One region of the Verrucosispora sp. WMMD1129 genome, then DNA from elsewhere that is predicted to be linked to it. Evidence: riboswitches for the same ligand, from Rfam matches in the RefSeq annotation. Region 1 holds a riboswitch; the other holds the start of a gene.
What was found. Region 1 has a riboswitch for S-adenosylmethionine ahead of thrC (threonine synthase). Riboswitches for the same ligand answer to the same signal wherever they lie in the genome.
Positions count from the first base shown of each region.

Region 2: linked by a shared signal. The riboswitch ahead of O7624_RS30000 (ABC transporter substrate-binding protein) and the one ahead of thrC (threonine synthase) in region 1 are both predicted to bind S-adenosylmethionine.

Region 1 covers NZ_CP120741.1:3,947,135-3,951,541, reverse strand. Annotated here, with positions in the region: gene O7624_RS18340 (GNAT family protein) at 1-722, opposite strand, end outside; gene thrC (threonine synthase) at 962-2,248, opposite strand; SAM riboswitch class I at 2,258-2,393, opposite strand; gene O7624_RS18330 (DoxX family protein) at 2,512-2,958, opposite strand; gene O7624_RS18325 (DUF4232 domain-containing protein) at 3,162-3,899, shown strand; gene O7624_RS18320 (ABC transporter permease subunit) at 3,941-4,407, opposite strand, start outside.
Region 2 covers NZ_CP120741.1:6,488,392-6,492,798, forward strand. Annotated here, with positions in the region: gene O7624_RS29985 (DUF559 domain-containing protein) at 1-5, shown strand, start outside; gene O7624_RS29990 (amino acid ABC transporter ATP-binding protein) at 23-754, opposite strand; gene O7624_RS29995 (amino acid ABC transporter permease) at 751-1,530, opposite strand; gene O7624_RS30000 (ABC transporter substrate-binding protein) at 1,568-2,416, opposite strand; SAM riboswitch class IV at 2,680-2,792, opposite strand; gene O7624_RS30005 (urease subunit gamma) at 3,130-3,432, shown strand; gene O7624_RS30010 (urease subunit beta) at 3,429-3,752, shown strand; gene O7624_RS30015 (urease subunit alpha) at 3,749-4,407, shown strand, end outside.

The DNA of each region.
Region 1 (4,407 bases):
TGGTAACGCCGCCGGCCCCGCGCGTCCAGCGCCGACTCGGTGGCGCGCAGGCGGTCGGCGTCGACCTGCTCCGGCTCCCACGCCAGATCGCCCATCGGCGCGTCGGCCAGCAGCCGTCCGTCGAGGTACGCCACGTCGGCGGCCAGGTCGTCGGGGGTGTACCCGCGCCAGCACAGCACCTGGTAGCCGGTCGAGCGATCCCGGGCGTCGGCCAGCAGCGCGTCCAGCTTCGCCTGATCGAGGGAGGCGGTGTCGAGGCGTCGCCGCACATCGGTCAGGGCGTTGACCGCGCCCATGGCCGCAGCGAACGCGTTACCCGGCGACCGACGGCCGGGCTCGCCGGCAAGCTCCGCCCGGCTCATCGCACTCACCCGTTTACGCCCGCGCTCGCGCAGCAGGCCGAGGCCATGTTCGGCCAACGCTCGGCCGACGCCTCGGCGGCGTCGTGCCGGATGCACGATCAGCTCAGCGGAGGCGTTTTCGGTGTTGTCCAGCTGCGGCAGGTCCAGTCGGAGAAAACCGGCCGGCACACCGTCGATCCGCGCCAGCAGCATGCTGGTTTCGTAGCCCGGCATCGGATGGCGGAGCAGGGCGGTGAATCGTCGCCGGCAGAGCGGCGGGAAGTCCGGCTCGTCGGCGGCCACCTGTGCGGCACCGATCTGATACGCCTGCTCGACGGCCGCCTCGTCGGCGGCCCAGACCGGGGTGATGGTGATGGTCATGCCGGCAGCCTGCGCCAGCGACAGACGAGCGGGCCAGCGAATTTTCGCTGGCCCGCTCGGACGTTGGTCGGGAGGGACGATCGCACAACGCCTCCGGCGCTGGGTCGTAAAGACTGAAAGTCTACGGCGAAGCGCCCTCCCGCACGGAGCATCTTGCGCCGTCCGTTTGCGGTCGTCAAGTCCCTGGCGGCGTGTTTCGCTCACTCCCTGCGAAATGCCGCTTACTAATCCGTTCGTCGTCAGCTCAGCAGGCCCGCGTCGCGAGCGGCCCGCAACGAAGGCTTGATCCGGTGGGTGGGGCCGACCTCGCCGGCGACCGCGTCGAGGGTCTTCAGCCCTTCGCCGGTGTTGAACACCACCGTCTCGGCGGTCGGGTCCAGTCGGCCCGACTCGACAAGCTTGCGCAGCACCGCCACGGTCACCCCGCCGGCCGTCTCCGCGAAGACCCCGGTGGTACGCGCCAACAGGCGTACCGCCGATCGGATCTCGTCGTCGTCGGCGTAGTCCATCCAGCCACCGGTGCGGCGCACCGCCTCCAGGGCGTACAGCCCGGCGGCCGGGTCGCCGATGTTCAGCGACTTGGCGATCCCGGTCGGCTTGACCGGGGTGATGACGTCGGTGCCGCCGTGCAGTGCGGTGGCGATCGGGTTGCAGCCGGCCGACTGCGCCCCGAAGACCTTCCAGCCACCGGCCGGGGCCTCGACCAGGCCGATCTCGACCAGCTCGCTGAACGCCTTGTCAATCTTGGTGAGCAGCTCACCCGAGGCCATCGGGATGACCACCTGGGCGGGGATCCGCCAACCGAGTTGCTCGGCCACCTCGTAGCCGAGCGTCTTGGACCCCTCCGCGTAGTACGGCCGCACGTTGACGTTGACGAAGGCGGTGTCCTCGAACTCGTCGGTCTCGACCAGTTCGCCGCAGAGCCGGTTCACGTCGTCGTACGACCCGTCGATGGCGACCAGGTCACCGCCGTAGACGGCGGTCGTGACGACCTTGCCCTGCTCCAGGTCGCTGGGGATGAAGACCACGGAGGGCGTACCCACCCGGGCGGCGTGCGCGGCCACCGAGTTGGCCAGGTTGCCGGTGGAGGCGCAGGCGAACCGGGAGAAGCCAAGCGCGCGAGCGGCGGTCAGCGCCACCGACACCACCCGGTCCTTGAAGGAGTGGGTGGGATTGGCGCTGTCGTCCTTGACCCAGAGCGGAGCGGTGATGCCCAACTCGGCGGCGAGCTGGTCGGCGGCCACCAACGGGGTGAAACCCGGGTCCAGGGTGACCCGGGCGGCCGGGTCCTGGCCGGCGGGCAGCAGGGCGGCGTAGCGCCAGAGGTTGCGCGGGCCGGCCTCGATCTGCTCGCGGGTGACGGTGGCGAGTGCGGCCGGGTCGTAGTCGACCTCCAGCGGGCCGAAACACTCGTAACAGGCGTGCTGGGCGGCGAGCGGGTAGCGGGCCGAACAGGCCCGGCAGACCAGGGCACGGGCGGGGCTGGCGGCGGTGTCGATGCCGGACGGGGCGAGCGTCGACGTCATGTCGAAGTCCTCTCATCTTTCCCCGCATCGCACCCTGCGGCGGGGACGGAATTGGCACCTGCCCCGCCGGACGCTCAACGGTGAGCGCGCGAGGTGGTTGCCGGGGCGTCGTCGGGCCGTATCCCTCAGCCCCTCTGGATGAGGTATGCAGTTGTGTCGCCGAGTCTAGGCAATCCGGACGCAGCCGTCGCCTGTCAATCTCAGCCTGTGAGCGAAACCTCAGCGGCGCCGTTCGTGCCCCCCGGCGCCGCTGAGCATCGCCGTCAGGCTGGCACGGACCGCCGTTCGTCCTCGGCCAGGGCGACCGTGGCGGCCCCGCGTCGCCAGAGCGTGTCCACCGCCCAGGTGCCCGGGCCGAGCACCGCCACCAGGAAGAACGCCCAGCAGAAGAGGACGGACAGTTCGCCGTTGTTGCGCAGCGGCAGTAGCGCCTCGGGCTGATGGACGACGAAGTACGCGTAGGCCATGGAGCCCGACGCCACCAGAGCCGCGGGTCGGGTGAACAGGCCGAGGAGAACGAGGGCACCGCAGATCAACTGGATCATCGCGGCGTACCAGCCCGGCCACTGGCCGAGCGGCACCGCCTCGCCGGTGCCACGGTTGCCGCCGAAGACGCCGAAGACGGACGACATGCCGTGAATGAGAAATAACAGCCCGATGACAATGCGGAACAGGGACAGAGCCGGCCCGCCGAACCGGTCAGTACGCATTGGTACCTCCTACGAGTGGGGTGGTGGTACCAGAATGCGGAATCTATAGATAGTTGTCGATGCAATCTCTCTTGTTGGGAACGCTCCCACACTCAGTCTAGCGGCCGAAACTTTCGGGGGCACCCCTACCACGGAAACCTTATGGTCTGCTTACGTGGGTGGCGGGAGCACAAGCCGCCGTGGCCGGGTGCGACGATGCTCCGATGCCACCCACAACGGTCCGCAGCCCGGCCCCTGGTGGGCGTCGGCTCGTCGCCGTGTCGGTCTCGATCACCGCAACGCTCGGCCTGCTCGCCGGCTGCGCCCCGGCCGGCGGCCTCGCGAGTGGGCCGCCCGGCCCGACCCCGGCTTCCCGTGGGCCCGGCAGCGCACCGTCCGACGCCGCCGAGCTCGGCGGTACGCCCTCCCGGGACGGCGATCCCGGGGGAAGCAACGGCCCTACGTCCGGCTGCCCCGACTCCGGTGTACGGATCACCTACCGCGGCGTCAGCGCCGCGATGGGGCTGCGGGCGATGGGCCTGGAACTTGTCAATTGCGGCGACCGCCCCTACCGGCTGCACGGCTACCCTGAGCCGCGCCTGCGGGACGCGGACGGCGACGTCATCCCGGTTCGGGTGATCCGGGGCGCGAAGGGGATCACGTCCGGCTTCGACGACCCACCCCGCCCCCTGGTCCTGGCCCCCGGCGAGGCGGCCGGCACCGCCCTGCTCTGGCGCAACCTGGTCGACAATCCGACAGTGGTGGCGACCAACGCCGAGCACCTCGACGTCGCCCCGCTGCGCGGCCGGCCCGCGCAACGGGTCGTCATACAGGGCCACATCGACCTGGGCAACACCGACCGGCTCGGGGTCAGCGCCTGGCAGAAACGCGAGCCGAGCACGCCGGAGCCGACGCGGGCGGTGCCCAACCCGCCGCCCACCACACCGGTCCCGCTGCTCTGACCGGACGGAGCACACGGGCGGAGCGGGCGCGGACAGCGGGCTCAGCTGGTGATGTCCTTGCGGGTGAAACGCCAGAACGCCAGACCCCAGAACACGGTCGCGTAGCAGATCGCCGAGACCGTGCCTCGCACGATGTCGTCGGTCTGTACGGGCGTGGAGAGCAGCCCCAACCACGCGGTGCTGTAGTGGGTCGGCAAAAAGGACCGGATCGCGCCGAGCGCGGTGATCTGGTCCAGGATGCTGGAGAGAATCCACAGCAGCACCGCGCCACCCACCGCGCCCAGCGCCGCGTCGGTGGTCACCGACAGCAGGAAGGCCAGGCCCGCGACCACCAGCAGGACGATCGCCAGGTACCCGAGCACCGCGAGCAACCGCAGCAGCCCCTCGCCCGGCTCCAACTGCGCGGCGACCGTGCTGCGCAGCGGCGACCAGCCGTAGCGCAGGGTGCCGATGGCCAGTGCCGTGCCGGCGAGCAGGATCAGTGCCAGCGCCGAGTACGCGAGCGCGA
Region 2 (4,407 bases), 2.5 Mb from region 1:
GCTGACCAACGACTGCCCGAGGTCACAGCACCTGGGACAGGAAGCGGCGTAGCCGGGGGTGCTGCGGCGACTCGAAGACGGACTCCGGCTCGCCGGCCTCCAGCACCACCCCGGCGTCCATGAAGGCGACCGTATCGGCGACCTGGCGGGCGAAGCCCATCTCGTGGGTCACCACCACCATCGTCATGCCCTGGGCGGACAGCTCCGCCATCAGCGCCAGCACCCCCTTGACCAGTTCCGGGTCGAGCGCGGAGGTGGCCTCGTCGAAGAGCATCACCTGAGGCTGCATGGCCAGGGCCCGTGCGATGGCGACCCGCTGCTGCTGCCCGCCGGACAGGTGAGCGGGCCGGGCGTCGGCCTTGGCGGCCAGGCCGACCCGGTCGAGTTCGGCCCGGGCCCGGGCCACCGCCTCGTCCTCGCCGAGCCTGCGGATGCGACGCAACGGCAGCGTGATGTTGCGCAGCACGCTCATGTGCGGGAAGAGGTTGAACTGCTGGAACACCATGCCGATCCGCTGCCGCAGGGCGTCCGGGTCGTCGCGCAGCACGCTGCGCCCGTCCAGCAGCACGTCGCCCCGGTCCGGTTCGAGGAGCCGGTTGACGGTACGCAGCAGGGTGGACTTGCCCGACCCGGACGGGCCGATGACGCACGCGGTGCCGCCGCGCGCCACGTCCAGGTCCACCCCGCGCAGTACCCGGTGACGCCCGAAGGCGAGGTGCACGTCGCGCAGGCTCAGGCTGACCGAGGTGTTCATCGTTGGTTGCCTCCGGCGGCGCCGGGCAGCGCCAGGTCCAGGTCGTCGGGGTCGTCGGTCGGTCCGGCCGCCGGCCGGCCGTGCCGCAGTCGCTTGTCGATCCAGTTGACGGCGTGGGTCAGCGGCACGGTCAGCGCGAGGTAGAACAGCCCAGCCAGCAGCAGCGCCGACTGGTTGCCGGTGTTGGCCGCGTAGTCCTGACCGATCCGGAACAGCTCGCGCTGACTGGCCAGCAGGCCGAGGAAGTAGACCAGGCTGGAGTCCTTGATCAGGGCGATGAGCTGGTTGACCCAGGCCGGCAGGATCCGCCGGATGCCCTGCGGGATGATCACCCTCCGCATCGCCTCGCGCCAGGAGAAGCCCAGCGCACGGGCCGCCTCCAACTGGGTGGCCTCCACCGACTGGATACCCGAGCGGAAGATCTCCCCGAGGTACGCCGACGCGATAAGCGACAGCGCCAGGATGCCCAACGGGTACGGGTTCGGCCCCCACACCTGCATGCCCAGCGGGGCCAGGCCGACCCCGATCAGCAGGATCGTCGCCGCCGCCGGCAGGCCCCGGAACACGTCGGTCCAGACCCGCGCCGGCCACCGCAGCCAGCGGGTACGCGAGATTCCCGCCACCGCCAGCAGGATGCCGAGTGCCGAGCCGAGCAGGGCGGCGGTGACCGCCAGGATCAGCGTGTTCGGCAACCCGACGGTGAGCATCTCGGGTAACGCCTCACGCATCGACTCCCAGTCGAAGAACGTCTCCCACAGGGTGTGCAACGGATCCACGGGTCAACCTCCGCCCTGCTCGCTCGTGCTCCTACCGTCAGGAAGCGGCCGGAGCCGACACCTCGCCACTGCCCGGGGTGAAGTCGACCGGGATCGGCCGGCCCGGGTAGTACTGCTCCTGAAGGCGGGTCCAGGTGCCGTCGGCGATCACCTCGTCGAGGGCCCGGTTCAGCGCCTCGCGCAGCGCGTCGTTGCCCTTGGCGAAGGCGTACGCCGTCGGTGCCGGGCTGAGTTCCTTCGCCGCCACCGTGATCTTGCCGCCGCTGTCCGCGGCGGTCTTCTCGCCGATCTCGGCGGGGGCGATCCAGGCGTCGGCGGTACCGGCCTTGAGCTGGTTGATCGCGCCGTTGTAGTCGGGCACCCGGACCGGGTCGAGGCCCTTGTTCGTGGCGTAGTCGTCCTGGACGGTGCCCTGCACGACCACCACCCGCTTGCCGGGCAGTTCGTCGAAGCTGCGCAGCGCCGATCCGGCGGGCACGTCGAGCCCGAAGTAGCCGAAGTCGTACCCGTTGCCGAAGTCCACCGTCTTCTTGCGTGCCTCGGTGATGGTGATCGAGGAGCTGCCGACGTCGAACTTGCGGTTGCCGACCTGGGCGAGCAGGGCGGAGAAGTCGGTGCCGACGAACTCCACAGTCAGGCCGAGCTTGTCGGCGGCGGCGACCAGCAGGTCGTTGTCGAAGCCGGTGAACTTGCCGTCCTTGAGGTACACGTTCGGTGGTGCGTCGGTGAGGGTGCCGGCCCGCAGCACGCCCGGCTGCACCAGGTTGTACGGGTTGTCGGCCGCGTTGCCGGCGGAGTTCGAGCCGCAGGCGGTGAGGGTGGCGGCGCCGAGGATGGCGGCGACGCCGACGGCGGCGGCCCGGGTCAGGGCAGGAAGGAATCGCACAGGTGTCTCCTGGTTGAGCTGCGGCGGGCACGGACGTGCCACACCGACGGTCCGCCGCAGGGCGGACCGCTGGGATGGGGATCGATGACAGATCGGTCAGCCGACCCGTCAGGGATCAGTGACCGGGGCGCTGCGGTCAGCTACACGCGGCGCTACAGACCCGCATCATGTCGACGTGCCGACGCCGGGTCAGGCCCGGGCGGGCCACAGATCGATCGCGGTACGACATGGTTCTCCTCAAGGTCGTGATGACCTGGGAACCCAGGCCACGCTTGCACCGGTGGTTGCACCGATGCCTGGTCCTCACCCGGGGCACCCCTGCGCGGTGGAGGGTTGCCGGCCAGCGAGCCGGGGCTTGGCGCTGGCACTCATGACCTGCGGCCGAGGCTAGCAGCCGCTGACCGCCCAGCGTCCACCCGTTATGACCACCCTCACCCCGACCCCCCGTACGCCGACCTCCCACCCGGGGCGTACGCCGGTTGGGGTGTTGCCGGGGAAGCGCGTGATCCCTTACGGTCTGCTGAGCGGTGGGCGGTGCGGTCCGCATCCGAGAAGCCACCGCCGGTGATCCGTCACGTGGGCCGGGAGGGTGGAACTCCCAGGCCCGATGCGCGTGGCGGGTCGGGCCGGCGGGCGAACCCCGAACCGTGCGGCGGCGCGTCGAGGCGCCGGGCCGGCGGCGTCGGGAGCGCGGACATCCACCGGGAGCACCCGTGTATCTCACCCCTCACGAGCAGGACCGCCTGCTCGTCCACGTGGCGGCCGACGTCGCCCGACGTCGCCGCGAGCGCGGCCTGCGTCTCAACTATCCGGAAGCCGTCGCGGTGATCACCGCCTTCCTGCTCGAAGGGGCCCGCGACGGTGCGTCCGTGGTCGACCTGATGGCCGCCGGACGCACCGTGCTCAGCCGGGACGACGTGCAGGACGGCATCCCCGAGTTGCTGGGGGAGGTGCAGGTGGAGGCGACGTTCCCGGACGGCACCAAACTGGTGACTGTGCACCACCCGATCCCGTGATCCCCGGGGAGATCCTGCCGGCGGACGGGCCTGTCGAGATCAACGCCGGGCGGCCGGTGACCACGCTGCTGGTGGTCAACACCGGTGACCGGCCGGTGCAGGTCGGGTCGCACTACCACTTCGCCGAGGCCAACCCGGCGCTGGATTTCGACCGGGACGCCGCCTGGGGGCAGCGGCTCGCGGTACCGGCCGGCACCTCGGTGCGGTTCGAGCCGGGCGTGAGCCGCCGGGTGGACCTGGTGCCGCTGGGTGGCGCGCGGATCGTGCCGGGCCTGCGCGGCGAGTGCGCCGGAGCGCTGGACGAAGGACGGAAGGCGTGAGCATCGTGGAGCGGAACCGCTACGTGGCCCTCTACGGGCCGACCACCGGAGACCGGATCCGGCTGGCCGACACGAACCTGCTGATCGAGGTCGAGCACGACCACTGTGCCGGCGGTGACGAGGCGGTCTTCGGCGGCGGCAAGGTGATTCGCGAGTCGATGGGTCAGTCCCGGGCCACCCGCGCCGAGGGCGCCCTGGACACCGTCATCACCGGTGCGGTCGTCCTCGACCACTGGGGGGTGGTGAAGGCCGACGTCGGGCTGCGCGACGGGCGGATCGTCGCGCTTGGCCGAGCCGGCAACCCGGACACCATGGACGGTGTCCATCCGGACCTGGTCATCGGCCCGGCCACCGAGGTGATCGCCGGCAACGGCCGGATTCTCACCGCCGGGGCGGTCGACACCCACGTGCACTTCATCTGCCCACAACTGGTCGCCGAGGCGCTCGCCAGCGGAGTCACCACCCTGGTCGGCGGCGGCACCGGCCCGGCGGAGGGCACCCGGGCCACCACCGTCACCCCGAACGCCTGGCACCTGGCCCGGATGCACGAGGCCCTCGACACGTTCCCGGTCAACGTGCTGCTGCTCGGCAAGGGCAACACCGTCTCGGAGGAGGCGCTGTGGGAGCAGTTGCGGGCCGGGGCCGGCGGGTTCAA